Regions from separate parts of the Methylobacterium sp. WL69 genome, predicted to be linked through region 2. Evidence: predicted binding sites of a transcription regulator. Region 2 holds the regulator's gene; the other holds the start of a gene.
What was found. The regulator LexA, encoded in region 2, represses DNA repair genes until DNA is damaged. The targets are predictions, from matches to a motif close to TGTTCNNNNTGTGTTCNG.
Positions count from the first base shown of each region.

Region 1: the regulator LexA is predicted to act here: its motif matches at 13,727-13,744, upstream of dinB (DNA polymerase IV).

Region 1 is NZ_VRUZ01000026.1:27,629-43,730, forward strand. It holds gene FV218_RS09835 (amidase family protein) at 1-751, shown strand, start outside; gene FV218_RS09840 (PTS sugar transporter subunit IIA) at 1,266-1,760, opposite strand; gene FV218_RS09845 (response regulator transcription factor) at 1,855-2,550, opposite strand; gene FV218_RS09850 (sensor histidine kinase KdpD) at 2,547-5,282, opposite strand; gene FV218_RS09855 (K(+)-transporting ATPase subunit C) at 5,292-5,897, opposite strand; gene kdpB (potassium-transporting ATPase subunit KdpB) at 5,932-8,025, opposite strand; gene FV218_RS09865 (hypothetical protein) at 8,088-8,309, opposite strand; gene kdpA (potassium-transporting ATPase subunit KdpA) at 8,310-10,025, opposite strand; gene FV218_RS09875 (K(+)-transporting ATPase subunit F) at 10,052-10,141, opposite strand; gene FV218_RS09880 (DNA topoisomerase) at 11,038-13,422, opposite strand; partial or broken gene FV218_RS09885 (hypothetical protein) at 13,441-13,685, opposite strand; gene dinB (DNA polymerase IV) at 13,821-14,927, shown strand; gene FV218_RS09895 (methyltransferase domain-containing protein) at 14,988-15,635, opposite strand; gene FV218_RS09900 (hypothetical protein) at 15,698-16,078, opposite strand.
Region 2 is NZ_VRUZ01000001.1:125,655-141,756, forward strand. It holds partial or broken gene FV218_RS00575 (ComEC/Rec2 family competence protein) at 1-1,318, shown strand, start outside; gene lexA (transcriptional repressor LexA) at 1,312-2,064, opposite strand; gene glp (gephyrin-like molybdotransferase Glp) at 2,305-3,534, opposite strand; gene moaC (cyclic pyranopterin monophosphate synthase MoaC) at 3,531-4,016, opposite strand; gene trpC (indole-3-glycerol phosphate synthase TrpC) at 4,027-4,863, opposite strand; gene trpD (anthranilate phosphoribosyltransferase) at 4,874-5,887, opposite strand; gene FV218_RS00605 (aminodeoxychorismate/anthranilate synthase component II) at 5,942-6,556, opposite strand; gene trpE (anthranilate synthase component I) at 6,620-8,143, opposite strand; gene FV218_RS00615 (SurA N-terminal domain-containing protein) at 8,151-10,055, opposite strand; gene tpiA (triose-phosphate isomerase) at 10,250-11,014, shown strand; gene secG (preprotein translocase subunit SecG) at 11,145-11,552, shown strand; gene FV218_RS00630 (CTP synthase) at 11,719-13,347, shown strand; gene FV218_RS00635 (DUF350 domain-containing protein) at 13,358-13,756, shown strand; gene FV218_RS00640 (DUF1190 domain-containing protein) at 13,891-14,520, shown strand; gene FV218_RS00645 (glutathionylspermidine synthase family protein) at 14,520-15,683, shown strand; gene FV218_RS00650 (DNA polymerase III subunit chi) at 15,788-16,102, shown strand, end outside.

The DNA.
Region 1 (16,102 bases), on a different contig from region 2:
GTCCGTCGGGGATGCGGCGCTGCTCACCACGGCCGTGGCTGGCCACGACCCACGGGACCCGTTCTCCGTCGCCGGCCCGGTTCCGGATCTCCTCGGAGCGGTCCAGTCTTCCGTCGCCGGCCTGCGCGTCGCCTGGAGCCCGACGCTCGGCTACGCCCGGCCGGACCGGAACGTGGTCGAGATCGCCCGCGCTGCCGCGATGGCGCTGGCCGACCAAGGCGCCGTCGTCGAGGAGGTGGAGACCGTGTTCGACGGCGATCCTGGCGATCTTTGGACGGCTGAGTTCTATGCCGGCGTCGGCACGCGCCTGCGCGGCGTCCTGGAGACGCAGCGCGATCTCCTCGACCCGGCCGTCGCGGACGTGCTCGATGCCGCCCTCGCGCAGGAGATGCGGGCCTATTACGAGAGCGTGTTCCGGCGCTACGCGCTTCGCGATGCTATGGTTCGCTTCTTCGACCGCTACGACGTGCTGATCTCGCCGACCGTGCCGGTCTCGTCGCTCGCAGCCGGATGCGATCTGCCGGCGCGGTTGTCGGACCGCAGCCTCGTCACCTGGGTGTTCTATACTTATCCGTTCAATCTCACGGGACAGCCGGCCGCCTCGGTCTGTGCGGGCCTGGACGCGGATGGAATGCCGGTGGGTCTCCAGATCGTCGGCCGCAGCCTCGGTGAGATGGACGTGGTCCGGGCGGCGGCGGCGATCGAGCGTACCAAGCCCCGGGGCTACAACCTCAAGCAGCCGGTCGTCTGATTAAGCCGTGTCGGTATCCCCGATCAGGGAGCCGCCTCCCTGCGGAATGTCCCGCAGTTTTGCGTGCGCACTGCAGTTTTCTCCGCCGAACGCCTCAAGGATTGATGCAATGGAGCCGATCGACTTCCACCGGTTGTTCCGTGCCCACCTTGATAGCGAAACTGTTGGCACCTTGGTGTCAGCAGCGTTAGTGCATCTTGTCAGTTTCCCATTTCGAGCCAACGCTGAACGGCGGCCGACCAATGACCATTTTTGGTAAGCCACATTGATCATCTGTATCCTGAGTTGGGTCAGATGCGGAACGTCTACACCCGTACAACGGGTCGTGGTCCGCTTCCCACTCCGAGCCGAATTCGGCGGAGAGCTGAGGAACGGCCGCTTTGGAGAATCTCCGAGGGCGGTGCGGATGGCTGGCATGGGTCGGATGCGGAACGTCCGCTTCGAGGTGAAAGACCCAGGTTCGGTTGCCGCCCATCCCGCACAGTCCGGGTGCTCGCCATCCAGTATCGTCAAATCACCAGCAGGGAGCTCGTAGCCGCGCCGCCGGGATGCCACACATGATCCAGAGGAGCGCATCGGCATCGCGGGCTCCTCGCATCGCCGCAGCGGCCTTGGGATCGCGCATTCGGCGGGCGACGCAGGCCAGGGCGTTGAGCTGGGAGCCTTGCGCCTCCATCGGGAGCAACAGGAGGAAGACGAGGTCGACCGGACGCTCGTCGATGGCATCGAATTCGACGGGATCGCGAAGGCGAACCAGGCCCCCGAAGGGACGCCGGACGGTCTCCAGCCGGGCGTGCGGCAAGGCGATGCCGTTCCCAACCCCGGTCGAACCGAGTCCCTCCCGCTTTTCCAGGGCTGATCGCACCGGGGCGGCATCGTGGTCGAGCGCCCGGGCGGCCCGACGTGCGAGGTCGTCCAGGAGCGCGGCCTTGCCACTGACGCGAACACCGACGGCGACATGGTCGGGCGACGGGAATTCGTCGATTGCCATTCGGTGCGGCTCGGTCACGGGCGGTCGGGATCCGGCAGGGCGTTCATCGGTCCCTCGGGGTGGGGATTCGAGGAATGTCGGTCGACCTTGCCCTGAGGCGATGGCGGGGAGTTCAAGCGTGAGCTTCGTCGTCCGGGGCCCGCAGCCGGTAGCCCACGCCGGTCTCGGTGAGCAGGATGCGCGGACGCTCGGGGTCCGCCTCCAGCTTGAGGCGAAGCTGGCGCATGTAGACCCTCAGGTATTGCGGGTCCGACGAGGTCGAGACCGCGCTCATGAGCTGGGCGTGGGTCAGGGCCTTGCCGGCATGCTGGATGAGGACACGCAGGAAATCGTATTCGCGTGGCGTGAGCTTCACTCCGGCGCCCCGGACCTTGACGAGGCGGCGCACCAGATCGACGCTGAGACCGTCGACCTCGAACACGGCGCGCTCGCCCTGGACGGCCAACTGATGGCGCAGGGCCGCCCGGATGCGGGCCAGGAGCTCGCCCATGCCGAAGGGCTTGGTCACGTAGTCGTCGGCGCCGAGGTCGAGGGCCTCGACCTTGCCGGCCTCGTCGTCGCGGCTGGACAGGACCACCACCGGCAAATCGGGAAAATCCTTGCGGATGAGGCGCAGCAGGTCGTGCCCGCGCATGTCCGGCAGGCCGAGGTCGAGGATGACGAGGTCGACCGTCTCACGGGACAGGACGTCGAGGGCGGTCCGTCCGTTGGGCGCCTCGAAGGTCTCGTAGCCCTGGGTCGCCAGGCCCATGCGCAGGAGCTTCCGGATCGGCGGCTCGTCGTCGATGACGAGGATGCTGATGCTCATGCCGCCAGATCCGAGTGAACGTGTCCCGCCGGGGGGATGGGCAGGAGGATGGTGAAGACGGCGCCGAGGCGGTCGCGGCGGTTGCCCGCCGTCAGCGTGCCGCCCATGGCCTCGACGAACCCGCGGGCGATGGCGAGGCCGAGGCCGGTCCCGGCCCGGACGCTGTCGGATTTGCGGACGCGGTAGAACTTGTCGAACACCCGCTCGACGTCGGCCTCGGGCAGGCCATCGCCCTCGTCGAGGATCTGGAGGCGGACAAGGCCTCGCTCGGCCACGCCCCTCACGGTGACGGTGGAGCCCTCGGGGGCATACTTGGCGGCGTTGTCGAGGAGATTGACCAGCACCTGCTCGAACAGGACCGGATCGAGGCGCAGGGCCGGCAGGGTGGTCGGGAGATCCAGATGCACCGGGTGGCCGGCCAGGATCGGCCCGAGGCGGCGCAGGGCGGTGTCGACGCTCTCGCCGACGTCCTGCGGGGTGAGGCTCGCGGCCACGGCCCCCGCCTCCAGGCGGGTCATGTCGAGGAGGTTGACGATGAATCGGTTCAGCCGCTCGGACTCCTCGATGATCGTGGCGAGAAGGTCCCGTTTGGCGTCGTGCGGCAGCGCCTCGTCAAGGTCGCGCAGGGTCGTGGCCGCCCCCAGAACCGAGGACAGCGGGGTGCGCAGGTCGTGCGAGATCGAGGTCAGCAGGGCCTGGCGCAGGCGGTCGGTCTCGGCGGCGCGTTCGGCCCGGTCGAGGTCCTCCACCAGGCGGACGCGCTCGATGGCGAGCGCCGCCATGTCGGCGAGGGCGTCGAACAGACGCCGGCTCTCGGGCGAGAGGATCGACCCTGTGCCGTCGGTGTCGAGGCCGATGACCCCGACGATGCCGCGGCCCGTGCGCATCGGCAGGAACAGGCGCTTGGCCCCCGGCAGGGTGTCGGCGCCGCGGCCCGCCGGGCGCTCGTTGTCGAAGGCCCAGGTCGCGGCCCCGAGATCGGCCGCGTCGAGGGTGTCCTCGGGCGGGAAGCCGGCCCGGACCGAGACCGCACCGTTCTCAGGCAGCAGCAGGACGACCCGAACCCTCAGCATGGCGGCGATCTGGGCGGAGGTCGCCCACAGCACGTCGTCGAGGGTCGCGCATCCCGCGAGCTTGCGGCTGAAACCGTAGAGCCGCTCCGTGGCACGGGCGCGGCCATGCGAGACCAGGGCCTCCTGGCGCGACCGCGCGGCGAGGTTCGAGACGACGAAGGCCACCACCGTGAACAGCACGAAGGCGGCGACGTTGGTCGGGTCGGTGATGGTGAAGGTGTAGACCGGGGGCAGGAAGAAGAAGTCGTAGGACAGCGAGCCGATGACCACGGCGAGGAGCGAAGGTCCCAGCCCGGAGCGCACCGCGACCGCGACGATGGCGCTGAGGAGGATCAGATCGGCGTTCTCCACGCCGAGATACGGCTCGACCACGAGGGCGAGCCCGAGGGCCGCGACCGTGGCGAGGGTCCCGACGAGATAAGGTAGGATCTCGAAGGCCGGCTTGGCCGGCGCGGTGGCGACCGTCTTCGCCGGGACCGGATCGGCCTTGGTCGCCTCTCCGGTGATGACGTGGATGCTGATGTTGCCCGAGCGTCGGACGAGGTCGTGCACCACCGAGCCGTTGAGGAGCTCGAACAGCGCGGACCGGTCGGCCTTGCCGAGGATGATGTGGTTGACGTTGGTCGAGCGGGCGAAGGCTAGGATATCGTCTGCGACACGGCGGCTGCCCGGCAAGGTCACGGCGTCTCCCCCCAGCCTGTCGGCGAGGCGCAGGGTATCGGCGATGCGGTCGCGGGCGGCCTCGTCGAGGGACAGGCTGCGGGGCCCTTCGACCGTGATGGCGGTCCACGGTGCGTGCAGCCGGTCAGCGAGGCGCTTGGCATGGCGAACGAGGCCGGCCGAGTGCGGGTCCTCGCTGATGCAGACCAGCACTCGCTCGCCGGCACCCCAGGGGCCCGCGATGGCGTTGGCCCGCATGTGGCTGAGGAGTTCGTCATCGACGCGGTCGGCGGTCCTTCGTAGGGCGAGCTCTCGCAGGGCCGTCAGGTTGCCCCGCGAAAAGTAGTGCTTGAGGGCCCGCTCGGCGTTGCCCTTCACGTAGACCTTGCCGTCGCGCAGGCGCTGGATCAGGTCGTCCGGGTTGAGGTCGACCACCTCGATGTCGTCGGCCCGGTCCAGGATGCCGTCGGGCACGGTCTCGCGCACCCGGATGCGTGTGATCTGGGCGACCACATCGTTCAGGCTCTCGACGTGCTGGATGTTGAGGGTGGTGTAGACGTCGATGCCGGCATCGAGGAGTTCTTCGACGTCCTGGTAGCGCTTGGGGTGGCGCGATCCGGGCGCGTTGGTGTGGGCGAGCTCGTCCACGAGGGCGAGCGCCGGCTGGCGGGCCAGGATCGCGTCGAGGTCCATCTCGTCGAGCGCCGCGCCGTGATACGCGACCGGACGGCGGCCCACGACCTCGAAGCCCTCGACCAGGGCCTCGGTCTCGGCGCGCCCGTGCGTCTCCACCACGCCGACGACCACGTCGATGCCGCCCTTGAGCCGGGCGCGGCCGACGGTGAGCATCTCGTAGGTCTTGCCGACTCCCGGGGCCGCCCCGAGGAAGATCTTGAGACGCCCGCGACCGCCTTCCTCGCGCCGTGCCGCCTGGAGCAGCGCGTCGGGCGAGGGACGGTCGGGATCGTGGCGCGGGGTCGTCGTGGTCAGGATGCTCATCCGGCGATGTTACTTGGAACCGAGGTTGTCCAGGGCGAGGTTAAGGGCGAGCACGTTCACCCGCGGCTCGCCGAGGAGGCCGAGCAGGCGATCCTGGACCTGAGAGTCGACGAGGATGCGCACCTGATCCTCCGAGAGGTTACGTGCCTTAGCGACGCGAGGAACCTGAAACAGGGCGGCTTCGGGCGAGACATCCGGGTCGAGACCCGAGCCGCTCGTGGTGACGAGGTCCACCGGGACGGGCCGGCCTGGGTTTTCGGCTTGGCGCGCCGCAACATCCGCCTTCACCCGCTCGGCGAGCGCGGCGCTGGTCGGGCCGAGGTTCGAGCCCGACGAGTTCGCCGCGTTGTAGGGCTCCGGCACCGTCTTGGTGGCGTCGGCTGGGTCGGCGGCGCTCGTCGCCGAGGGGCGGCCCTGGAAGTAGCGGTCGCTGGTGAAGGACTGCCCGATCAGGCTGGAGCCGACGACCTTGCCGTCGCGCTCGATGAGGCTGCCGGCGGCCTTGCCCGGGAAGATCGCCCCCGCGATGCCCGTCATCGCGAGGGGATAGGCGAGCCCCGTGAGCGCCGTCAAGGCGATCAGCAGGACGAGGGCGGGGCGAAGCTGGTTCGACATGACGATGGTCCCGAAGGTGGCGTGCGGCGGCGGCTCAGACGAGGTGCAGGGCGGTGACGGCGAGATCGATGGCCTTGATGCCGACGAAGGGCACGAGGATGCCGCCCAGGCCGTAGATCAGGAGGTTTCGGCGCAGGAGGGCGCCCGCCCCGACGGCGCGGTAGGACACGCCCTTCAGCGCCAGCGGGATCAGCACGACGATGATGAGCGCGTTGAAGATGATGGCCGAGAGGATCGCGCTCTCGGGCGAGGCGAGACCCATGATGTTGAGCGCCTCGAGCTGCGGGTAGAGCACCAGGAACATCGCCGGGATGATGGCAAAGTATTTGGCGACGTCGTTGGCGATGGAGAAGGTGGTCAGGGCGCCACGGGTCATCAGCAGCTGCTTGCCGATGCCGACGATCTCGATGAGCTTGGTCGGGTCGCTGTCGAGGTCGACCATGTTTCCGGCCTCGCGCGCCGCCACCGTGCCGGTGTTCATGGCCACGCCGACATCGGCCTGGGCCAGCGCCGGGGCGTCGTTGGTGCCGTCGCCGCACATGGCGACGAGCTTTCCTTCAGCCTGCTCCTTGCGGATGAGGGCAAGCTTGTCCTCCGGGGTCGCCTGGGCGAGGAAGTCGTCGACGCCGGCCTCCGCCGCGATGGCGGCCGCGGTCATGGGGTTGTCGCCGGTGATCATGACGGTGCGGATGCCCATCCGGCGCAGCTCGGCGAAGCGCTCGCGGATGCCGCCCTTCACGATGTCCTTGAGGTAGACCACACCGAGCAACTGCCCGTCGCGGGAGACCGCCAGCGGGGTGCCGCCGGCTCGGGCGATGTCCTCGGCGATGGCCTGGATCTCGCGCACGGTCTCGGCGGCGACACCCGGGCTGTAGGCCAGGGCCGCGTTCGACCCGCGCGTCGCCATCGGCGGCCGGCTCACCGACGCGATGATCGAATCGACCGCGCCCTTACGGATCGACGATCCGTCGAGATCGACGCCGCTCATCCGGGTCTGGGCGGTGAAGGGCACGAAGGTGGCGTTCAGGTGTCCCATGTCGCGGGCGCGGATGCCGTACTTCTCCTTGGCCAGCACCACGATGGAGCGGCCCTCGGGGGTCTCGTCGGCCAGGGACGCCAGCTGGGCCGCGTCGGCGAGGTCCTGCTCGGAGACGCCGCGCACCGGGCGGAACTCGGTGGCCTGGCGGTTGCCGAGGGTGATCGTGCCGGTCTTGTCGAGGAGCAGAGTATCGACGTCGCCAGCCGCTTCCACTGCGCGGCCCGACATGGCGAGCACGTTGAAGCGCACCAACCGGTCCATGCCGGCGATGCCGATGGCGGAGAGGAGCGCGCCGATGGTGGTGGGGATCAGGGTCACGAACAGGGCGACGAGGACGATGAGCGGGATCGACCCGCCGGCGTAGGAGGCGAAACTCGGGATCGATGCGACGGCGAAGACGAAGATGATGGTGAGGCCTGCGAGCAGGATGTTCAGCGCGATCTCGTTCGGGGTCTTCTGCCGCGAGGCGCCCTCCACCAGGGCGATCATGCGGTCGACGAAGGTCGAGCCGGCCGCCGCCGTGATGCGGACGCGGATCTCATCCGACAGGACCTGGGTACCGCCGGTCACCGCCGAGCGGTCGCCGCCCGACTCGCGGATCACGGGGGCGGATTCGCCGGTGATGGCCGCCTCGTTGACCGAGGCGACGCCGAGGATGACCTCTCCATCCGATGGGATGATGTCGCCGGCCTCGACCAGGACCACGTCGCCGACCTTGAGGTCGTTGCCCGGCACGGTCTCGTAATCGCGGCCCGTGCCGGTGAGGCGCTTGGCCATGGTCTCGGTGCGGGTGCGGCGCAGGCTGTCGGCCTGGGCCTTGCCGCGTCCCTCGGCGATGGCTTCGGCGAAGTTGGCGAACAGCACGGTGAACCAGAGCCAGAGGATGATCTGGCCGGAGAAGGCGAGGTTGGCGCCGCCGGTCGCGACGTCACGGATGAACAGGACGGTGGTCAGCGCAGCGACGACCTCGACCACGAACATGACCGGGTTTTTGATCATCTTTCGCGGGTCGAGCTTGGTCAGGGCGCCGATCAGGGCCGGCCCGACGAGGGCGGCGCTGAACAGGCGGATGGAGTTGGGGCGAGCCATGGCGGGTGTCCGGGCATGAGGGACGTCTGGAAGCTGGCGCAAATCCGCGCCGTGCCGAAGGGTCAGGCGGCCAGGGCGCGGCCGAGCAGATCGACGGCGATCACCAGGCAGAGGGCGCCGAGCAGGGTCAGGCCGAGGAGCGCGAGGACGACGTCCGAGGCCCGGAGATCGCCGCGCTCCGGGTGGCCCCGGCTGACCGTTCGGGGCCGAGGCCGGTGCAGGGCTAGGGCGCGGCGGGCGGCGGGGCGCATCGGCGCGCGGTGGTGCTGCGATGGGTGCCGCACTCAGCCCCCCGCCGCGAAGGTCTGACCGAGGCCGCCGGCGAGGTGCTCGACGATGGGACCGAGGGCCAGGGCCGGGAAGAAGGTCAGGCCGCCGACGATGAGGATCACGCCCACCAGCAGCCCGACGAACAGGCCGCCATGGGTCGGGAAGGTCCCGGCCGAGGCCGGCACGGTCTTCTTGGCCGCGAGCGACCCGGCGATGGCGAGCGCCGGCACGATGACGAAGAACCGCCCGAACAGCATGCCGAGGCCGAGGGTGGTGTTGTAGAAGGCCGTGTTGGCCGTGAGCCCGCCGAAGGCTGAGCCGTTGTTCGCCGCCGCCGACGTGAAGGCGTAGAGGATCTCCGAGAAGCCGTGCGGGCCGGCATTGGCCGGACCCGCGAGGCCAGCCGCGACCACGGTGGCGAGCGCCGTGAAGCCGAGCATCATCAGGGGCAGGCACAGGATGGCGAGCATCGCCATCTTCACCTCGCGGCCCTCGATCTTCTTGCCGAGGTATTCCGGGCTGCGCCCGACCATGAGGCCGGCGACGAAGATCGTGACGATGACGAAGACCAGGATGCCGTAGAGGCCGGCGCCGACGCCGCCGACGATGATCTCGCCGAGTTGCATGTTGATCATCGGGATCATGCCGCCCAGCGCCGTAAAGCTGTCGTGCATGGCATTGACCGCGCCGCAGGACGCCGCCGTGGTGACGGCCGCGAACAAGGCCGAGGCGAGAATTCCGAACCGGACTTCCTTGCCCTCCATGTTGCCGCCGGTGAGACCGAACGCGTTCAGGACGGGACTTCCGGCGCTCTCGGCCCAGTAGACCACCGCCGTGCCGGCGAGGAACAGCACGCCCATGGCGGACAGGATCGCCCAGCCCTGGCGCTCGTCGCCCACCATGCGACCGAAGACGTTGGTCATCGCCGCGCCGATGGCGAAGATCGAGACGATCTGGACGAAGTTCGAGAGCGCGGTCGGGTTCTCGAACGGGTGCGCGGCGTTGACGTTGAAGAAGCCGCCGCCGTTGGTGCCGAGCATCTTGATCGCGACTTGGCTCGCGACCGGGCCGACCGCGAGGGTCTGCTTGGCGCCTTCCAGGGTCGTCACCTCGACGGCGCCGCCGAGCGTCTGGGGAATGCCCTGCCAGACGTAGAACAGCGTCAGCGCCATGCAGAGCGGCAGCAGCACGTAGAGGGTCGTGCGGGTGAGATCGACCCAGAACGAGCCCACCGTGTCGGCCGAAGCCCGCGAGAAGCCCCGCACCAGGGCTACGGCCAGCGCGATGCCGGTGGCGGCGGACAGGAAGTTCTGGTGGGTCAGCCCCAGCATCTGCGTGAGGTACGACATCGTCGTCTCGCCGCCGTAGGACTGCCAGTTCGTGTTGGTGACGAAACTCGTCGCGGTGTTGAACGCGAGGTCCGGCGCGACCGCCGACTGCCCGTCCGGGTTGAGCGGCAGCACCGCCTGGACACGCAGCAGCGCGTACAGGGCGAGGAAGCCGAGGACGTGGAAGGCCAGCATGGACAGGGCGTAGGCCAGCCAGTGCTGCTCCTGGGCGGCGTTGATGCCGGCGACGCGGTAGAGCCCGCGCTCGACGGGTGCAAGCACGGGCGAGAGGAAGGTTCGTTCACCCGTGAAGACACGGGTCATGTAGCCGCCGAGCGGTCGGGCGAGCGCGAGCACGACCGCGCAGAACAACGCGATCTGGATCCAGCCGTTGATTGTCATGGCAAGTCTTCCTGGGAGCCGTTCCTTCAGAACCGCTCGGGGCGGACGAGGGCGTAGGTGAGGTATCCGAGCAGCCCCAGGGTCACGAGGGCGCCAAGCGTCAGGTCGAGGGTCATGGCGGGCCTCAGAGGCGTTCGCAGAGGACGGCGTAGCCGGCGGCCAAGGCGAAGAAGGCGAGCCCCGTCGCGATGTAGACGATGTCGAGCATGGTCGGTCCGTTTCGGTTCGGGGGCCGATGCATGACCGGTCTCGCCCGGGTCCAATGTGGACGCGAACCGCATTAGGGTTCGAGACGGAAGCGAGGACGATCTTATAAGGATCGCATGAGGATCGCTGCCCGGCCCTGGAACGGGGGTCGTTCAGTTCGCGGGCATGGCCTGGCGCAGGGTGAGACGGAACTCGGTGCACCCGAGGGGGCAGCCTGCCTGGGCGGCCCGCGGCAATCCGTCTGCCACGTCGAACGGTCGCCCTGAACGACGCCATGGCTTCCGAGGTGATAGCCATGGAAGAGGGTCCCGCATCCCAGGCACCGGAAGCGCGGAGGCTGCAGGCCGGACGGGTGTGAGGATCGACATATGGCACCGGGCCTATCGGCCGGGGCCGGTCCCCAGCGGATAAGGTTCATCGAAGGAGTCGAGCGCCATGAACCCTCTTGGGGCGGCCTGCGTCGATCCTCGAATCGGCATAAGGGTTCGAGGGGAGCGGGAGACTTCGGCATAAAGATTTTATGCCGTCGGCCGAGCGACAGATTCCGCCAAGTGTCCGCATGAACGTTAGCGGCAAGGAATGTCCGCTTTTAAAACGGAGCAGTCGAACGTCTAATGACGAGGTTGGGTCGATAGTGATTACTGGGCGGCCCTGGAAGCTTATCGCCCAGTGACGTACTCATCCGCGCTGGCGGGGACGGATTAAAATCACGCCCTTCCACCAAGCTAACTCGAATCAGGTGCGGTCGAATTCCATACGGTGGCCAAGGGCCGTTTGTTGGCACCATTCCATTTGCGAGCGGCCCCTACGGAATTCGACGACGGGTGCTGGGTTTCCGTTTGATCGCTCCGGTTTCGCGTCGGGCTGGTGCATCTGTCGGGGGCTTGCCCGTCCGCTTCGTTCGCTGTGATTTCCCCGTCGGATGTCGGATCACCGGAGTACCCGCATCAAGGAAACGGCGGCAGGCGTCGAAGTTGGCCTCGACCTCAGGTGGGCAGGCTTTGCCCTGCTGCTCAGCCAAGCTTCGAGCATAGCGAACCATGGCCTCGCTTGGAGCCCGAGAGGTATTCGGCTCACTTCCATTCTCTTCCTGCGCTGTCCGTGACCCCGCTTGGGTATCGAGGAAGGCTCGGCATACGCTCATGCTGGTTTTGCACCCGCGTGGTAATCTCATCCCTGATCGCTTGGCCAGGGAGACGGCGAACGACACCATGGCGGGGGTCGGCGGCCGGTCATCACCGCCCTTGGGAGGGGTCAGACTCGGATCGAGTTCGATCACGTTGGCTTTCGATATCGCCCTGATCAGGTCGTCCAAACGGGTGCGGGTCCGCTCTTGGAAAGCGCCAGCACGACGTTGGGCCTCAGCCCGGTTGGGAGCCTGCCCGATCTCGGCCAGATCCGCTTCGAACAGGGCCCGGCCGACCGGATCGCCGTACGTGGGAAACACCTGCCTCACGGCCGTGATGAAGGCGAGCCCGACGCCCGTCACCTCGATGGCCGGATCCTTGCCGGTGCCAAGCGCGATGTAGTGGCTCTTTAGAAGCTTGGGCAGGATCGCGTCGCGGGTCGCAGCCGTTCCGAGCCCCTTCGGCTCGTTCGGGTTGACCGGGTTCTCCAAGGCTCGCTTCGCGTCGGGATCCTCGACCTGATCGATGAGACGCCCCATGACCACGGGCAGTTCGCCGCGCGTGATGCGCCGGGGCGGTTCTGTCACGGACGTGGTGATCTCGGTAGCGGTTGCCGATGCAGCCTCACCGTCCCGCACAGAGGGTAAGCGGACGAGCGGGACTTCCTGATCGCGCCATACCTTGCCCGGTACGACATCGACCTCGGCATCGGCCTCGCCACCGTAGATGGCCCGCCAACCGGCATCGCGCACGACGCTGCCACTCACCGAGAAATGCTTCGCGCCGATGGACGTCGAGACATCCGCCGAGATGCCGGTGCGGGCATCGATACCGTCGGGCAGGTGCGCGGCAAGGTAAGCCTTGGCGACGAGTTCGTAGAGGCGGAACTGTTCGACCGATAGGCGCTCGCGGGCCGGCACCTTGCGGAGAGGGACGATGGCGTGATGCTCGCCCGGATCCTTGACGTAGTGCCCCTTGGTACCCCGGCGGATCACCGGCCGGAAGCTCCCTGGGAAGAGGCGCGAAACTTCGGGCAACACACCCGCGACGGCGGCCACGATGGCAGCCGCATCGCCGGTCTGGCCCTCGGGCAGGTGCTCGGATTCGGTACGCGGGTAGCTGAGGTAGCCTTGGTCGTAGAGCTCTTGCGCCAGCGCGGCCGTGCGTTGCGGATCCCAGCCGAATCGCTTGGCACATCGCCGCGCCAGCGTGTCCTTCGAGAACAGGCGCGGTGGGGAGCGCCGCACGTCCTTCTGCTCGACCGTCAGTGGACCCGACCACGTTGCCGCCGCCTGCCGGATCGCCTCGGCGACCTTCGGATCGAGAATGCGTTCTTTCGGGGCGTGCCATAGGGTCAAGGCCGCGCCGGTCTCGGTGATGAGGTGAAGCGCGACTTTGAAAAAGTCCTGCGGCACGAAGGCGCGAATGCGGTCCTCGAGATTGGCCAGGATGGCGAGGGTCGGAGTCTGTACGCCGCCGAAACGCCAGGGCTCGCGAAAGGCGGGCGGTCGCAACCGCAGGGTGATCGCCCGGGTGCCATTCAGCCCAAGGAGATAATCCTCGTACTGCCGACAGAGCGCCTCCAGGTAGGCCGCATAGTCCTGATCACCCGACGCGGGCTCCTTCGCCAGGGATGCGAAGGCACGCCGGATCGAGACCTCGTCGAGGGCACCGAGCTTCAGTCGGTCCACACGCCCGCGCCAGCCGAGGTGCTCCAGCACCTCCCAGGCGATCATCGAACCCTCGCGGCCGGGATCGGTGGCGATGATGACGCGCTCGACACCCTGAAGCGCCTGACGGATCGCCGCGAGTTTCGGTGCGTGCGACTGCCCCGAGCGGTTCTGGCCGCAACTGACCGGAATGGTATCGAGCACGATGGGCAGCGCGTCGAACCGCCAGGGCTTCCACTCGGGCCGGATGCTTCCCGGCTCCTCGGCAGTGAGCAGGTGCCCTTCAGCAGCAACGCACACGGTGTTGGGCGAACGGAAGAACCGCTGAAGCTGGCGCATTGCCGACGGCTTCTCGAAGAAGAAAAGCGTGCGACCGGTGCTCGGGGCGGGCATGGCCAACGCGCGCCGGTCTCAAGCCGCCTGAGAGGCGCCACCGGCCCGCGATACGAAGGGCTGAACCAACACACGACGACCGCTCAGATCGTGCACGGTGACGCTCCACTCCGACCAGTCCTCTTGGCCGTCAGTTCGTCCATGACGCTTTCGGCGACCTCCACAGCCCGACGCGTCAGGCGTTCGGGGCGACGGACATCCCTGCCGACGGCATCGAGGACGAAGGCGTAGCCGTTGGTTGCATGGAAGCGGTAGCGAGCCATGATCTGCAAATCCCCTTCGCCGCAGCTTTCGAAAACGCCCCAGTTCGCGTTATGTTCTATAAGAAGGCAGCCGGTGGAAAAGGGCAAGGCGGTGTATCGGTACGCAGCCCGCCGCACGGTGTTGCAGGAACGGGAATGCCGGACGATACAGCACCTACGACCGAACCCGCCGCGCCCGCTCGGAAGATCATCCACATCGACATGGATGCGTTCTACGCCTCCGTCGAGCAGCGCGATGACCCGGCCCTGCGCGGGCGCCCCCTGGCGGTCGGCGGATCGCGCGAGCGCGGCGTCGTCGCGGCGGCGAGCTACGAGGCGCGGGTGTTCGGCGTGCGCTCGGCGATGCCCTCGGTCACGGCGCGTCGGCTCTGCCCCGACCTCGTCTTCGTCAAGCCCCGCTTCGAGGTCTACAAGGCGATCTCCGCCGAGATACAGGCGGTGTTCGCCGAGCACACCCCGATCATCGAGCCGGTGTCCCTCGACGAGGCCTACCTCGACGTCACCGAGAACCTCCAGGGGCTGGCGACCGCCACAGAGGTCGCCCGGGCCATTCGGGCGGAGATCCTGGCCCGCACCGGCCTCGTGGCCTCGGCGGGGGTCTCCTACAACAAGTTCCTGGCGAAGGTCGCGTCGGACTACAGGAAGCCCGATGCCTTGTTCGTCATCACCCCGGCCATGGGCCCTGGCTTCGTCGAAGCCCTGCCCATCGGACGCTTCCACGGTGTCGGGCCCGTGACGGAGGCCAAGATGAAGCGCCTCGGCATCCTCACCGGTGGCGACCTCCGGGCGCGGTCGCTTGCCGAGCTTCAGGCCATCTTCGGCAGTTCGAGCAGCTACTACCACGGCGTCGCCCGCGGTATCGATCACCGAGCCGTCCGGGCGCACCGCATCCGCAAGTCGGTGGGGGCGGAGAACACCTTCTCCGAGGACACGACGGAGTTCGCCGTCCTCGTCGAGCGGCTGCAGCCGATCCTCGACAAGGTCTGGACGGTCTGCGCGAGCAAGGGCGTCACCGGCCGCACCGTCACCCTGAAGGTGAAGTTCTCGGACTTCGAGCAGATCACCCGGGCCCGCTCCCTCAGCCTCCCGGTGGCGAGCCGCGAATCCCTCGCTCACATCAGCCTTGGCCTGCTGCGCGATGTGTTTCCCCTACGCCGCAGCGTGCGGCTGATCGGGGTGTCGCTGTCCGGCCTCCAACATGGCGCGGCGGAAGAGCCACGTCAGCTTGGCTTTGCCCTGTAGCTGAGGCGGCGTGAGACAGCCGTGCTATGGCCTAGGCCACCCCCCGCCCGCCCGCCTGCGCTACTGTGCGTCCGCGATCAGCGTCGAGGTTCGTCCGATCACCGCCCGCAGCGGATCAGTTGGGCCACCTTCCGGCAGTAGCACCCTGGCCTCAATGGCCGAGAACCCAGCGTGCTGCAGGTACAGCGCGATCAGCCGCGCGTGATCGTCTCCGCCCAAGGCTTGCCAAATGGCCACCGCCTTCGTGGGGAAGCAGCGGTTTGAGAAGGTGATGATCACGGGCGCGCCCGGCACCAGCACACGTGCGACCTGGCGCAGGACGGCGACGGGATTTTGAAGGTACTGCACCCCGACGCAGATCAGGGCGGCATCGATGCTGGTGTCATTGAGGGGCAGGATGGGGTCGGCGTTGAGGTCCTGTACGAAGTGCTGCGTCAGGCGTGCGTTAGCGGTGAGCTCCTGAGCGTTGAGGCCATGGCCAATCACAGCCCCGTACGCGACCTCCGCAGGCAGGTGGCTGACCCAACTCGACATCAGGTCGAGGATGCGGCCACCGGGCGGCAGCAGCGTGCGGTACAGGTCGGTCACGGCGTTGATGGCCGCGTCGTCGATGTGCGTGACCAAGCGCGGCTGCGCATAGAACAGGGCGTCTGGGGTTCGATCCTGTTTGGCGAAGGCTTCGGGGGGCAATCTGGGAAGATCCGTCATATTCGTTTCCGCTTGCCAGCCTCACGGCCCGACATGAAGTCCGCGCGTCGAGTGCGACCTTATCAGCCGCGTGATCCCAGTATCTTGGTCACGATCTTCGGCTTTGTGCTGGGGGTGATCGTCGCGCCCGCTGGTAGGCAATGGTGGAAATCTGACGCTCGGCACCCACCCTGAACGTCTGAGAAGGGTGGGAAGGCCGGCAAATCGTGAGCCGCGAGGCTCGGTGAGGTCGCGAGCGCCTGAAGCGTCGTGAGGACCCCATGGATCTCGCGGTCGAACGCTACGGACAAGCCGTGGGCTTCGGTCTGCACGTCCTGTTCGACCCGCGTGCGTTCAGAGGCGGCGAAGTACCAGAGCAGGACACCGACGAACAGCAAGGTCGGGACCAGCAGGCCGACGAAGAGGGTCAGGAACTGCCATCGGAGCGGACGGGGAGGCTTCAACCGCTTTTCCCTCGCCCAGGGAGG
Region 2 (16,102 bases):
GCCCGTGCTCGCCCTGCGCTGGCCGATCAAGAAGATCGCCGCCGCCTTCGCCATGGCGGGGGTGACGGCCTATTGCGTGTTCTCCGGCTGGGACATCGCCGCGGAGCGCGCCCTGATCATGACGCTCGTCATGCTGGGCGCGATCCTCGTGGACCGGCCGGCCCTCAGCATGCGCAACCTCGCCCTCGCGGCCCTCATTGCCCTGGCCCGCGAACCGGACGGACTCCTCGGCCCGAGCTTCCAGATGTCGTTCGGGGCGGTGGCCGGCCTCATCGCCTGCGCTCCCCTCATCGGCGCCCTGGGCCTGCGCGGACAGAGCGCGGGCCCCATCGGCCGCGCCGCCATCTGGGTCGCCACGGCCATCATCGGCACCCTGGCGACGACCCTCGTCGCGCAATTCGCCACGGCCCCGTTCGCCACCTATCATTTCCAGACGATCCAACCCTTCGGCCTCGTCGGCAACGCTCTGACTCTGCCGCTGGTATCGCTCGCCGTCATGCCGGCGGCAGTCCTCGGCATCCTGGCCTACCCCTTCGCCCTCGATCAGCCGGTGTGGTGGCTCATGGGCCTCGCCGTGCGCGGCATGCTGACCATCTCCACTTGGATCGCCGGCTTCGAGCGCGCCACCTACGTGGTGCCGGCCTTCGGGCCCGCGGCCCTGGCGGCGATGGCCCTGGGCCTCGTCGCCCTCACGCTGCCGGTGTCGCGACTGCACTGGCTCGGCCTACTGCCGATGGCGTTCGGCGTCGCCCTCGCTGCGAGCCCGATGCGGCCGGACATCTACATCGACCGTGAGGGAGCGGGCGTCGCGATCCGCGCTGCCGACGGTCGCTTGGCCACCCTCGGAAAACCGCCCAACTTCGTGATGGAGCAATGGCTCAAGGCCGATGGCGATGGACGCAAAGCCGGAACCGTCCTCGCCCTGCCGACGGCCCGTTGCGATCGTCTCGGTTGCGCGGCGCGGATGCCGGACGGACGGGTGATCGCCCTCGTCACAGACAAGCGCGCCCTGGGGGAGGATTGCGCCCGGGCCGACATCCTGATCAGCCGCCGGGAAGCGCCCCCCGGCTGCACCGCCAAGCATATCCTCGACCGGCCCTTCCTCGCCGCGCATGGCGCGACGGCAATCCGCCTCCCGGCGGCGGGAGATCCAGTCGTGACGACGGCGCGACGTTCGACCGATGTGGTGCCATGGCGCCCGTTGCGGCCACCAAAATCGACGGCCGCTCCCGCGAACACGGTTCCCGCCACGCCAAAAGTGCTCGAAACTGATGAACCCGACTTGTCGCCGGAAGGTTCGGGCGAACCCCTTCAGTAGCGTCGGACCAGACTGACGAGGCGTCCCTGGATCTGGACGCGATCGGGACCGAGAACGCGGGTCTCGTAGGCCGGGTTGGCCGCTTCCAGGGCAATCGACGAACCACGACGGCGCAGGCGCTTCAGGGTCGCCTCCTCATCGTCGATGAGGGCGACGATGATGTCACCGGTGTTGGCCGTATCCTGCTTGCGGATCACGACGAGATCGCCGTCGAGAATGCCGGCATCCACCATCGAATCGCCACGTACCTCCAAGGCGTAGTGCTCGCCACCGGACAGAAAATCCGGTGACAGGGTCACGGAATGACTCTGCTCTTGGATCGCCGAGATGGGCGTGCCGGCCGCGATGCGACCCATGACCGGGATGGTGATGGCGCGGCCATCGCCGTCCGTCGCACGCGTCGTCGGCAACCGCGCCGCCGGCATCCTTTCGACGGGCGCCTTGCCCTTGCCGCCCTCGACGACGCTCGGGGTGAAACGCCGCGTCTCCGGAGGGGGCGACGCCTTCACGGCGCCGGCCTGACCGCCAAGGCTTTCTGGCATGCGGATCACCTCGATGGCCCGCGCGCGATTCGGCAGGCGGCGCAGAAACCCGCGTTCCTCCAGGGCCGTGATCAGGCGATGGATGCCCGACTTCGACTTCAGATCGAGGGCGTCCTTCATTTCGTCGAATGATGGCGGGACACCGCCCTCGCTCATTCTCTGCTGGATGAACTGGAGCAGATCCAGCTGCTTACGCGTCAACATGCCGACACTCTTCCTGCGATAGATGAAGGCAGCACAGGCTGCAGAAACAAATCACGAACACGCTAGACGTTCTGGAAGTGTTCCGCAAGGGTTCTGTCGAAAGTTGCAACTTCGTACGTAAACGTTCGCACCGGTATGCACCCTGGCTCCCCGGCTTCGAACCAGAAACGGTCTCGTATGAGGCGCGTCTCGCGGACGCTCGCGGATCGCCCGAGCGCTTCGCCCTTCGATCCCACGGATCTACAGGATGCGCCGGTCGAGGCGTAGGATGCGGCAGAGATCACCGGCCTTGGCGGCCTCGGCGTGGGGCGGCCGGATCAGCAGGGCCTCGGCGTGGCCGAGGACGGAAAGCATGGACGAATCCTGCCGGTTCTCCGCGAAGACGATCGGCAGCCGGTCGGGCGCGGTGTCGAGGCGTGCGCGCAGGTAATCCTGGCGGCCGTCATTGGCCGGCATGTCGTGGCCGAGACAAGCGGGTTCGCTGCGATCCTTCCCGGCGTGAGGATCACCCAGCAGCGCCCGGATCGCCGGCACGACGAAGAGCAGGCCGCAGACGATGGACGAGACCGGGTTGCCGGGCAATCCGATCACCGTGGCGGCACCGAGGCGCCCGTGCATCAGCGGCTTGCCTGGGCGGAGCGCCACACGCCAGAATCCGAGTTCGAGACCTTGGCGGGTCAGGGCCGATTGCACGAGGTCGTGGTCCCCCACCGAGGCCCCCCCGAGGGTCACGAGGATGTCGGCCCGCGCTTCGGCAGCGTGCAGAAGTGCCGCCTCCAGGGCCTCCAGGCTATCACCGGCGATGCCGAGATCGATGGTCTCCGCGCCGGCCTCGCGGGCGAGGGCCGCCACCGCGAGGGCATTGGAGGCGACGATCTGGTCCCAGCGCGCCGGCTCGCCGGGCCGCACGAGCTCGTCGCCCGTGGCGAGGATCGCCACGCGCGGGCGTCGGCGCACGCTGAGCCGGCCGTGGCCGGCGGCGGCGGCGAGCGCCGTGCGGCGGGCGTCCAGGGTGTCACCGGCGTGAAGAAGCGCATCGCCCTCGCGGAAATCGAGGCCACTCGGGCGCACGAAACGACCGGCCGCCACGGGTTCGCGGGCGGTTACCATGCCGTCCGCCGCCTCGGCGTTCTCCTGGATCAGGATGGCATCGGCGCCCTCGGGCACCGGGGCGCCGGTGAAGATCCGCACGGCCTCACCCGCGCCGAGCGGACCGGTGAAGCCGTGGCCGGCGGCACTCGTGCCGATGACCCGCAACGTCGCCGGGCAAGCAGCGATGTCCTCGGCGCGCACAGCGTAGCCGTCCATGGCCGAGGCGGGGAAGGGGGGCTGGGTGCGGGTGGCGCACACCGCCTCGGCGAGGGTCCGGCCGGCGGCCTCCGCGATGGCGACGGTTTCGGACGTCACGGGCCCCGGGAGCCCGGCGAGAATCCGGCGCAGGGCTTCTGCGACGGGGATCGGCCCGCTCAAACGGCATCCTCCGCCAGGTAGGCGCCTGAGCGACCGCCATCCTTGGACAGGAGCCGGATGCCTTCGATGCGCATACCCCGGTCGGCGGCCTTCACCATGTCGTAGATGGTCAGGCACGCCACCGAGACGGCGGTGAGGGCCTCCATCTCGACGCCGGTCGGCCCGAGGACCTTGACCTCGGCGCTGATCCGCAGGCCCGGCAGGGCCTCGTCGACTTCGCAATCGACCCGGACCTTGGAGATCAGGAGCGGGTGGCAGAGGGGGATGAGTTCATGGGTGCGCTTGGCCGCCATGATGCCGGCGAGCCGCGCCGTGCCGATGACGTCACCCTTCTTGGCATCGCCCTCGCGGATGAGCGCCAGGGTCTCGGCAAGCATCACCACCGTGCCGACGGCACGGGCCGTACGGGTGGTGGCGGCCTTGTCCGAGACATCGACCATGTTGGCCGCGCCCGCCGCGTCGAGATGGGTCAGTTCGGCCATGGCCCGGTCCTCACGCGTCCCCGAAGAGCAGGTGCCGGGTCGCTTCCGCGACATCGTCCTGGCGCATCAGGCTTTCGCCGACGAGGATCGTGCGAAGGCCGTTCTGTCCGAGCTGCACCACGTCGGCGTGACCGGAGATGCCGCTTTCCGCGACGGCGATTCGGTCCTTCGGCACAGAATGACCGAGGCGGATCGCCGTCTCGAACGAGACTTCGAAGGTCTTGAGGTCGCGGTTGTTGATGCCGACGAGCTTCGTGCCGAGGGGAATCGCCCGGGCGAGCTCGGCATCGTCGTGGACTTCCACCAGCACGTCCATGCCGAGGTCGTGCGCAGTCTCGACCACGGCTTCCGCCTCGTCGTCGTCGAGGCAGGCCATGATGGCGAGGATGCAGTCGGCGCCCCAGGCCCGGGCCTCGAACACCTGATAGGGCTCGAACAGGAAATCCTTGCGCAGGACCGGCAACGAACAGGCATCGCGGGCCTGGGTGAGATATTCTGGCTTGCCCTGGAACGAGGGCGTGTCGGTGAGCACCGAAAGACAGGTGGCGCCGCCTTTCTCATAGGCCTTGGCGATGGCGGCGGGGTCGAAATCGGCGCGGATCAGCCCCTTCGACGGCGAGGCCTTCTTCACCTCGGCGATGAGGGCAGGGCGGCCTTGCGCGATATGGGCCGCAATGGCGTCGGCGAAGCCTCGGGGTGGGTTCATGCCGGACACCCGCTTCTCGAGCTTAGTCTGCGGCACCCGCAGCTTCGCTTCGGCGATCTCGCGCCGTTTGTAGGCCTCAATGCGGGCGAGCACGTCGTTCCGCCCGGGGGAGGCCGTGTCGTCGGTCTCGGAATCGGACATGAGACAGCCTTCAGGCGTTCGAGACGTGGACGAGGGCGGCCAGCGTCGCGCGGGCCGCTCCGGTATCGAGGGCGTCTTGCGCCCGCACGACGCCCTCACGGAGGGTTGCGGCGGCGCCCGCCACCACGAGGGCGGCGCCGGCATTGATGACGCCGATGTCGCGGTAGGCGTTGCGCGCACCCTCCAGCACTCCGTACAGGGCGGCGGCGTTGTGTTCCGGGTCGCCGCCCCGGAGGGCGTCGAGGGTGTGGAGGCCGAGACCGACCTCGCGCGGGTCCAGGGTGGCGTGCGTCAGATGTCCTCCGTCCAACGCCACCACGGCGCTGGGGCCGGTCACCGTGATCTCGTCGAGGCCGTCGGAGCCGTGCACGGTCCAGACGCGCTCGCTGCCGAGTTCGGCCAGCACCCGGGTCAGGGGCTCGGCCCAGGCCGGCGCCGAGACGCCGAAGAGCTGGAACTTGACCCCGGCCGGGTTGGCGAGGGGACCGAGGAGGTTGAAGATCGTTCGCGTCGGCAACTCGGCCCGCACCGATGCCACGTGGCGCATGGCGCCGTGATGGGTCTGGGCGAACATGAAGCACAGGCCGGTTTCGGCGAGGCAGCGGGCAAGGCCGTCCGGGTCGAGACCGATGCGGACGCCGAGCGCCGACAGCACGTCAGCGGCGCCCGAACGCGAGGTGGCAGCGCGGTTGCCGTGCTTGGCCACGGGCACACCGCAGGCCGCCGTAACGATCGCGGCCAGCGTTGAGACATTGTAGCTGCCGGAATGATCGCCGCCGGTGCCGACCACGTCGATGGCGCCCGGCACGGCGGCGACGGGCAGCATCCGCGCCCGCATGGCCTCGACGGCACCGACGATCTCGTCGGGCGTCTCGCCGCGCACCTTGAGGGCGATGAGGAAGGCGCTGGCCTGGACCGGCGTCACCTCACCGGACAGCAGATCGTCGAAGGCACGGCGGGCCTCGGCGCGATCGAGACTCGTGCCGGCGGCGACTTTCGCGAGGAGCGGCTTGAACGAATCCACCTGAACGAATCCACGGGCCGTTTGGAATGAGATCAATCAGCTTTGATTGATGGCTCAATGCACGCCGGGCCGGTCCTTGTCACGCGCCGCGTTCCAGGCTGCCGCGATGTCGAGGAAATTCCGCAGGATCTGGGAACCGTGATGCGACAGGATGCTCTCGGGATGGAACTGCACGCCGTGCACCGGAAGGCGCGTGTGCTGCAGTCCCATGATGAGGCCGTCGGCCTCCGCCGTCACGGCCAGCGCCTCCGGGAAGTTCATGCGCTCGACCACGAGGGAATGGTAGCGCGTCGCATCGAACGGGCCATTGAGCCCGCGAAAGATGCCCGAGGCCCGGTGCTCGATGGACGAGACCTTGCCGTGCATGGGGGCGGGCGCCCGCACCACGTCCCCACCGAAGGCCTGCCCGATGGCCTGGAGCCCGAGGCAGACACCGAAGATCGGGATCTCGGCCGCCAGATCGCGCACCACGTCGAGGCAGATGCCGGCCTCGTTGGGCGAGCACGGCCCCGGCGACAGCACCACGGCATCGGGCGCCCGTTCGCGGATCTCCGGGATCGTGATCCGATCGTTGCGGACCACGTCGATGGAGCCGCACAGGGGACCGATCAGGTGGACGAGGTTCCACGTGAACGAGTCGTAGTTGTCGATGACGAGGACGTTGGACATCGGTCGCTCACTGGCCAGTGACGGCGGTTTGACCGCACGGGGCGGCCCGGTCAATCCTGGCGCCTACTGCCCCCGCCGCGCCCGGCTCGCATACATCACCGCATCCTCGGCGGCGCGGAACAGGGCCTTGGCTTTGTTGACGCATTCCTGCTGCTCGGAGGCCGGGTCGGAATCGTAGACGATGCCGGCCCCCGCCTGAACGTGCATGCGCCCGTCCTTCACGATGGCCGTGCGCAGGACGATGCAGGTGTCCATCTCGCCCCGCGCGCCGAAGTAGCCGATGCAGCCGCCATAGGGACCGCGCTTCTCGCGCTCCAGCTCGTCGATGATCTCCATGGCCCGCACCTTCGGCGCGCCCGAGACCGTGCCGGCGGGAAATCCCGCCGCGAGGGCGTCGAGGGTGTCGTGGCGCGGGTCGAGGTCACCCTCGACATTGGAGACGATGTGCATCACTTGACTGTAGTATTCGAGGAAGAACGAGCCCGTGACGGTGACGGACCCGATCTTTGCGACGCGGCCGACATCGTTGCGGCCGAGGTCGAGCAGCATGAGGTGTTCCGAGCGCTCTTTCGGATCGGCGAGTAGCTCCTGGGCGAGGGCCTCGTCCTCGGCCGGTGTCGCGCCGCGCCGGCGCGTTCCGGCAATGGGCCGGATGGTGACGCGTTCGTCGCGCACCCGCACGAGAATCTCGGGTGACGAGCACACCACCTGAAACGCCTCGAAGTCGAGGTAACACAGGAACGGGGCCGGATTCGTGCGCCGCAGGGAGCGGTAGAGGGCGATGGCCGGCAGGGTGAACGGCGCTTCGAAGCGCTGCGACAGCACCACCTGGAACACGTCGCCGGCGACGATGTACTCTTTCGCCCGCGCCACCATGCCGAGATACTGTTCCGGCGTGGTGTTCGAAACGGGCTCGGGGGCCGCCATGGTGCACGGGTCGATGCGCGCCTCGATGGGCAGGGGACCTTCCAGGGCCTCGGCCACCCGTTCCAGGCGGGCGAGGGCGGCCTCGTAGGCGGCGCGCGCGGTGACGCCGGGCTCGGGCCGCACGGGGCCAACCACGGTGATCACGTCGCGCACGGAATCGAACACCACCATCACCCGCGGTCGGACGAGGATCGCGTCGGGCACGCCGAGTGGGTCCGCGTTCGGGCTCCCAAGATTCTCCATGGCCCGGACCATGTCGTAGCCGAGGTAGCCGAACAGGCCCGCCGCCATGGGCGGCAGGGCCTCGGCCTCGGTCTCGACGCCGATGGCGCTCTCGGCGATGAGGGCGCGCAGGCTCGTGAGCGGGAGCGCGTCCTCGGCGACGAATGCGGTGAGGCCGGGATCGCGGGCGATCTCGGGCCGGCCGTCGCGGCAGCGCCAGGCCAGATCCGGATCGAGGCCGATCATCGAGTAGCGGCCGCGCACCACGCCGCCCTCGACGGATTCGAGCAGGAAGGCCGCCCCAGGATAGCGCGCGCGCAGCTTGAGAAAGGCGGCGACGGGCGTCTCGAGGTCGGCCAGCAGGGTGAGGTTGAGGAGGGTCGGGCGCCCCGCCTCGTAGGCCTCCGTGAAGGCCGCGTCTTCGGGGGCTTGCGTCATCGATCGATCAATACTCGCCGCCGCCGACGGCCCGACGGAAGGCCGCCTGGTTGACGGTGATGCCAACGGATTTCTGCACCTCGGCGATGTACTCGCCGAGGACGTCGTCAGCGAGCGTCGACTGGAAGCGCTTGGCGATCGCCGTGTCGGCCGGGGCACCGGGGACGTAGGCCGGCATGGTGGCGGCGGTGACCTTGAACAGGGCGCGGCGCTCGCCGGCTTCCGCCGAGGCCGACTTGTCGATCGCCGTGGCGAAGATGCGGTTCACCACGTCGGCGGTGAGGTCGCCCTGGGGCTGGTTGCGGGCGATGTCGGACACGGACTCGACGTTGAGGCCGGCGGCCTGGGCCACGGCCTCGACGCTCTCGCCCTTGTCGAGGCGGTCGGACAGCTCCTTGGCCTTGGCGGCGAGGAGGCGCGCGCTCTCGGCGGCGCGCCAGCGCGCCACGACTTCGTCGCGGACGTTCTCCAGAGGCTTGTCGTGGGCGCGGTCGATGTTGGTGACGTCGTACCAGACATAGCCGCCCGACTTCGTGCGCAGGGGCTCGTTGTCGCCACCGATCTCGGAGCGGAACAGGGCCGTAACGGTGGTCTCGCGGTCGGGGATGCCCGCAACGGGATTGCCGTCCGCGTCGAGGCCCTGCGCATTCAGGACCGTAGCCGCCACGAGGGGGAGGCCGCGATCTTTGGCGATTTCGGGGAGCGGCTTTGTGTTGGCGCGGGCGTCCTCGATGGCGTCGTGGGCCGCCTCAATGCCGTCCGTGGCGCGCTCCAGCGCGATGGCCTTGGCGATGTCGGCCTGTACGTCGGCCAGGGGTTTCAGGGTCCCGGGTTCGATGGCGGTGACGCGCAGGAGCACGGTACCGAACCGTCCCTTCACGGGTGCGCTCACGGCGTCCTTGGCGAGTGTAAAGGCGGCGTCGGCCACGGGCTTGTCGAACAGCTCGGCCTTGGTGAGGGTGCCAAGGGTCAGGTTCTTGGCGTCAGCCCCGCTCTCGGCGGCGACGGCCTCGAATGGCGCTTCGTTGGCCTCGATCTTCTTCCGCGCGGCCTCCGCCGATGCTTCGTCAGAGAACACGATCTGCTGGATCGTGCGGCGCTCCGGCGTGCCGTACTTCGCCTTGTCGGCCTCGTAGCGCTTGGCAATGTCCTCCGGGCTCACAGAGTCGGGCTTGGCCATGGCCTGGGGGTCGAGGACGAGGAGGTTCACGGCGCGGGTCTCGGGTGCGCGGAAGGCGAACTTGTTCTCGTCGTAGTAGGCTTTGAGCACCTCGTCCGTGGGAGGTGCGACCTCGCCCGCGAAGGAGGGCGGCAGCATCATGAGCGCCACGGCGCGCCGCTCGGTGGTGTAGCGGTGCACCGCCTCGCGGAGCGCGGCGGGCACGTGAAGGTCGGCGGCCACCGCCTCGGCGAGCTGGAGGCGGGCGGCGACGGAGCGCTGCTCGCGCACGAAGGTCGCCTCGTTGAGGCCGGCACGCTGAAGGGTCTGGAAGAACAGCGACGGATCGAACTTGCCGTCGGCGCCCTGGAAGCTCTTTTCCTCGCGGATGGCGCGCAGGACGGCGGCGTCCGGGATGCTCAGGCCGAGGGACGCGGTCTGGTGGTCAAGGGACGCTTCGCTCACGAGCTGGGCCAGGACCTGACGGTCGAGGCCGAGCGCCCGGGCCTGGTCCGGCGTCAGGGTGCGGCGGGTCTGGCTCTGGTAGCGCTGGAGCTGGTTCTGGTACGCGCTGCGCACGGCCTCGGCCGAGATCGGCGTCTTGCCGACGGTCGCCACCGTCGATGTGGAGCCGGCGCGAAAGAATTCCTCGACGCCGAAGATCGCGACGCCGGCGATGAGGAAGACGAACACCACGGAGAGGATGATCTTGCCGAGCCAGTGCTGGCTCGCCTTGCGCATGTTCGTCAGCATCGAAAGGTCCGGGTTCTTGTCTTTGAAAATGGCGCGCGGACGGGCCGGCGCCACTCTGAAGGTCGCCCGCGATAGACCATCCGCACGCCATCGCAAAGACCGCCGGCCCGACGCCCCGCCGGTTTGCGCCCCGCCCGACTGATCTGGTAGGGCCGGCACGAAGCTGGACTGGTCGACAGGTGGAGCGGAGATCCATGACGAAGACGGGGCGCAGGCCACTGGTCGCGGGCAACTGGAAGATGAACGGCCTGCGCGCCTCCGTCTCCGTCGTAGAGGCGGTGCGCAACGGTCTGAGCCCGGATCTGCTCGGCGACGTCGATGTCCTGATCTGCCCGCCTTCGACCCTGATTTCGTCCTGCGTCGCGGCGGTCTACGGCTCGCCCATCGCCATCGGCGGCCAGAATCTCCACGCCAAGCGCAGCGGCGCCTTCACCGGCAGCATCTCGGCGGAGATGCTGGCCGATCTCGGCGCCTCCTACGTGATCGTCGGCCATTCCGAGCGCCGGGCCTACCACCACGAGACCGATGACGGCGTCCATGCCAAGGCGCTCGGTGCGCGCCGCGCCGGCCTGTGCGGCATCATCTGCGTCGGCGAGACCCAGGACGAACGCGAGGAGGGCCGGACCCTCGACATCGTGCGGGCGCAGCTCGCCATCGGCGTGCCCAAGGGCGCCACGGGCGCCGACACGGTCATCGCCTACGAGCCGGTCTGGGCCATCGGCACCGGCCTGACCCCGACGCCAGCCGATATCGCCGAGGTCCATGCGTCCTTGCGCGAAATGCTCGGCCAGCTCATCGGCCCGGAGGCCGGAAAGGTGCGCATCCTCTATGGCGGCTCGGTCAAGCCCGGCAACGCCCGCGAATTGATGGCCGTCGAGAACGTCGATGGCGCCCTCGTCGGCGGCGCCAGCCTCGTGGCCGACGACTTCCTGGGGATCGTCGACGCCTACGCGCGGTAGCCGTTGGGAGAAGTGGCGTTCGCGCGCGTTCTCGTGTAACAGCCGGCCAAATAAGCGGCCGGCGCGGGTGCGTGCGTCGCGTCCGATCCCTCCCGCGTGTGCCGTGGCCGGTGCCGCCCCTGGATAAAAGATGCAGACCGTCCTGATCTCGATCCATCTCATCGTCGTCCTCGGCCTCATCGCCGTGGTACTGCTCCAGCGCTCCGAAGGTGGCCTCGGTCTCGGCGGTGGCGGCAGCGGCGGCGTGTCCGGCTTCATGACCGGGCGCGGTCAGGCGAACGCCCTGACCCGGGCCACCGCGATCCTGGCCGCCCTGTTCTTTGCCACCAGCATGACGCTCGGGGTCCTGTCGCATCGCAGCGCCGCACCGCGGTCGATCCTGGATGGTGCCGGCACATCTCAGCCCGCCAACCAGCCGAACGCCGGCAACCTGCTCGACACCCTTCGGCAGAATCAGGGCGGCGCTCAGCCGGCGGCCCCTGCCGCTCCGACCGCTCCCGTTGCCCCGGCGGCTCCCGAGGCGCCGCAGTCGCGCTGATCTCGGCTGGCGGCAGGCCGCACGAACTTCGTAGGTCCGATTTCGGTCGGGCCTGATCTCCGATCGTCGTTCCGGACGCGATACCCTGCGCCTGCCCTGGCGGCGCGGGGGATAAGCGTTTTTGTGGTTTGGCGAATCGTCCACCCTTGTTTATGGACCGAGGCCCATGACGCGGTACGTTTTCATCACCGGCGGCGTGGTCTCCTCGCTCGGCAAGGGTCTCGCATCGGCTGCCCTCGCGGCCCTGCTCCAGGCGCGCGGCCACACGGTCCGCCTGCGCAAGCTCGACCCCTACCTCAACGTCGATCCGGGCACGATGAGCCCGACGCAGCACGGCGAGGTGTTCGTCACCGACGACGGCGCCGAGACCGACCTCGATCTCGGCCATTATGAGCGTTTCACCGGTCTGCCGGCGACGCGGGCCGACAACATCACCACGGGCCGAATCTACCTCGACATCATCACCAAGGAGCGGCGCGGCGACTATCTCGGCGCCACCATTCAGGTCATCCCGCACGTGACCAACGCCATCAAGGCGTTCGTGCTCGAGGGCAACGAGGCGTTCGACTTCGTGCTGGTCGAAATCGGCGGTACGGTGGGCGACATCGAGGGCCTGCCGTTCTTCGAGGCGATCCGTCAGCTCGGTCAGGAACTGCCGCGCGGCGCCACGGCCTTCGTGCACCTGACTCTGCTGCCCTACATCCCATCGGCCGGCGAGCTGAAGACCAAGCCGACGCAGCATTCCGTCAAGGAGCTTCGCTCCATCGGTATTCAGCCCGACATGCTGCTGTGCCGCTGCGATCGTCCGATCCCCGTGGACGAGCGCCGCAAGCTCGCCCTGTTCTGCAACGTCCGCGAGACCGCCGTCATCGAGGCGCGCGACGTCGATTCCATCTACGACGTGCCGCTCTCGTACCGCGAGGCCGGCCTCGACCGCGAGGTGCTGGCGCATTTCGGCATCGAACCGAAGGGGGAGCCGGACCTGACCCGGTGGAAGACCATTTCGGAGCGCGTACGCAACCCCGAGGGCGAGGTCTCCATCGCCATCGTCGGCAAGTACACGGGGCTGAAGGACGCCTACAAGTCGCTCACCGAGGCCCTGACCCATGGCGGCATCGCCCACCGGGTCAGGGTCAACCTCGAATGGATCGAGGCCGAGGTGTTCGAGCGCGAGGACCCTGCGCCCTTCCTCGAAGGCATCAACGGCATTCTTGTCCCCGGCGGCTTCGGCCAGCGCGGCGCCGAGGGCAAGATCCGGGCAGCCCGCTATGCTCGCGAGCGCAAGATCCCGTATTTCGGCATCTGCTTCGGCATGCAGATGGCCGTGATCGAGGCGGCCCGGTCACTGGCCGGCGTGCCGGAGGCGAACTCGACGGAGTTCGGCGAGACCAGGCAGCCCGTGGTCGGCCTGCTGACCGAATGGTTGCGCGGCAACGAGCTGGAGCAGCGCGCGGCCGCCGGTGATCTCGGCGGCACCATGCGGCTCGGCGCGTATGATGCGACCCTGCACGCCGACACCAAGATCGCCGAGATCTACGGCACAACGGCCATTTCCGAGCGCCACCGCCATCGCTACGAGGTCAACATGGCCTATCGCGAGCGCCTGGAGGCCAAGGGCCTGCGGTTTTCCGGACTGTCGCCGGACGGGCTCCTGCCGGAGACCGTCGAGCATGTCGGCCATCCGTGGTTCATCGGTGTGCAGTTCCACCCGGAACTGAAGTCCCGTCCGTTCGAGCCGCATCCGCTGTTCCAGAGCTTCGTCGGGGCGGCCATCGTCCAGAGCCGGCTCGTCTGAGGAGAGGGCGATGGTCTCGATCTCGGGGCTTCCCGCCTTCCTCGCCTACATGGCGGCGGCCGCTGGGCTCGTCGCACTTTATCTCGTGGTCTACCTGTCGGCGACGGCGCATCGCGAAATCGCCCTCATCCGAGCCAACAACAGCGCGGCGGCCCTGGCGCTCGGCGGAAGCCTCATCGGCTATACCCTGCCGCTGGCGGCCGCGATCGCCAACGCACAGACGATTCTCGACTGCGTGATCTGGGGCCTCGTCGCCCTCGTGGTGCAGATCCTGATCTACTTCGTCGTGCGATTGATCCTGCCCGACCTGTCGCGGCGGATCGAGGCCGGCGAGGTCTCGTCCGCCATCCTCATCGCCGCGTTCTCCCTGGCCGGCGGCCTCGTCGACGCGGCGGCGATGACCTACTGACGCGGTCCGCCGGGCTTCCCGGCGGATTTTTCCTACGCTCGCGCGCTTCCAAGGCGCCATGCCGATGCTAAGCTTCGGCATGGCGCGACAACCCGGTCGCGCGGGAGAGGACCGCGCGTCGCGCCGCATCTGAGATGGCATCGCAGACCGAATCGTCGGCGCCGCGCTCGAAGCGCTCGCAGACCGTCACCCTCGTTCTGCTGGCAGGCGCCGGTGCCACAGCCCTGGCCCTGACGCAGGTCGATCCATCCCAGCGCGAGGAAGATGTCCTCGTCTATCCGACCCCCGAGGCCTGCACGGCCGGCCGTGTTCGCACGGAGGCGGATTGCCGGCGCGACTATGCCACGGCGCTGGCCGCCTACCCGGACTCCGCGCCGCGCTACGGAACGCTCACGGGGTGCGAAGCCCATCACGGGGCGAACCATTGCCTGAATGGCGCCGTCGTCACCGCGGGCGCCACGGGCCAGTTCGTGCCGATCATGGCGGCCTTCCTCCTCGGCCGGCGTCCCGAGCAGGAACTCGCCCCACAGCCGGTCTATGAACACCGCCCCGACGAGGCGGCCCGGGGATTCGTCGGCAGTGGTGGCGGCGGCGGGTACTGCACAGGCTGGGGCGGCCGTGTTGTCACGAGCAGCGGCGGTACGGCATCGAGTGCCCGAGTCGCCTCGTCCGCCGTCCGGCGCGCCAGCTTCGGTGGGTTCGGCGGCACCGGGCGCGGCTTCTCGGCCCATGGTAGCGGTTCGAGCCATGGAAGCGGCGGCTGATGCGCCGCGTTCCCCTCGGGTCCCGGCCCGACTGGCGCGCGACGGCGCGCGCCAACGGCTTCACCTTCCACGGCTCCGACGGCTTGGATTACTGGGACGAGAGCCACGCCTACGGCTTCACCCTCGCGGAGATCGAGGCGGACATCGAGGGGCCGAGCACCGCGCTTCATGCCCTCTGCCTCGCCTTCGTCGCCGACGCGGTGGAAGATGAGCGCATCCTCGCCTCACTGGCGATCCCTGAGCATGCCTGGGACGCGGTGCGGGCGAGCTGGCGGCGGGGCGACCCGTCCCTCTATGGCCGCCTCGACTTCGCCTATGGCGGCATCGACCCGGCCAAGCTCCTCGAATACAACGCCGATACCCCGACCGCCCTCTACGAGACCGGCGTGTTCCAGTGGCTCTGGCTTGAGGACGCGATGGCCTCCGGCCGCCTTCCCCCAGGGGCCGACCAGTTCAACACCGTCCACGAGCGGTTGATCGCGCGGTTTCGCGAGATCGGCGCCGGGGGCGACGTGGCCTTCACGGCCTATGCCGACGCGCCCGAGGATCGCGGCACCGTGGCGTATCTGGAGGATTGCGCGCGTCAGGCCGGGCTCGGAACGCGCTTTCTCGATCTGGCCGACATCGGTCTCGGACCGGACGGCACCTTCGTCGATCGGGTGCTCTGCCCGATCCCGCTGCTGTTCAAGCTCTACCCGTGGGAATGGACTTTCGCCGACCCCTTCGGCACGGCGCTCCACGCCACGCCGACGCGGTTCCTGGAACCGCCATGGAAGGCAATCCTCTCCAACAAGGGCCTGCTCGCCCATCTTTATGCCCGCGAACCCGGCCATCCCAACCTGCTGCCGGCCTTCTTCGAGACCGATCCGGAGAAGGCGAGCCTCGGGCAGTCCTTCGCGCGAAAGCCCCTGTACTCGCGCGAGGGCGCCAACGTGCTGATCCTGCGGGACGGCCAGGTCCTGTCGAATGCCGGCGGACCTTACGGCACCGAGGGGTTCATCCGTCAGGGCTTGGCGGAGCTGCCCGATTTCAACGGCAGGCGACCACTCGTCGGGTCCTGGATCGTCGGGGACGTCGCGGTCGGCCTGTGCGTGCGCGAGGGGGCCGGTCCGGTCACCACCGACACGGCCCTGTTCGTCCCGCATTTCATCGAGGCCGAGTGACGTTGAGATGCGGCTGTCAAACTGCCGGTGCGGACCTATCTGACGGCGACGTGGTATCGGGTCCCGACGCCCCGCGTTCCGCCGCGACCCAGACGGATGCCCGTGTGACCGAAATCCTGTTCTATCATCTGCAGCACCAGCCCCTGGAACGTGTCCTGCCGAGCCTCGTCGAGCGCTCCCTGGCCCGGGACTGGCGGGCGGCGATCCAGGCGGCGAGCGAGGAGCGTCTCCAGGCCCTGGACGATCAGCTCTGGACCTATACCGACGACAGCTTTCTGCCCCACGGTACCGACCGTGACCCGGACCATGCCGGCCAGCCCGTCGTCCTGACCCTCAGGGACACGAACCCCAACGAAGCCGCCATCCGCTTCCTCGTGGAGGGCGCGCCCCTGCCGGCGGACGCCGGCGACTATGCGCGC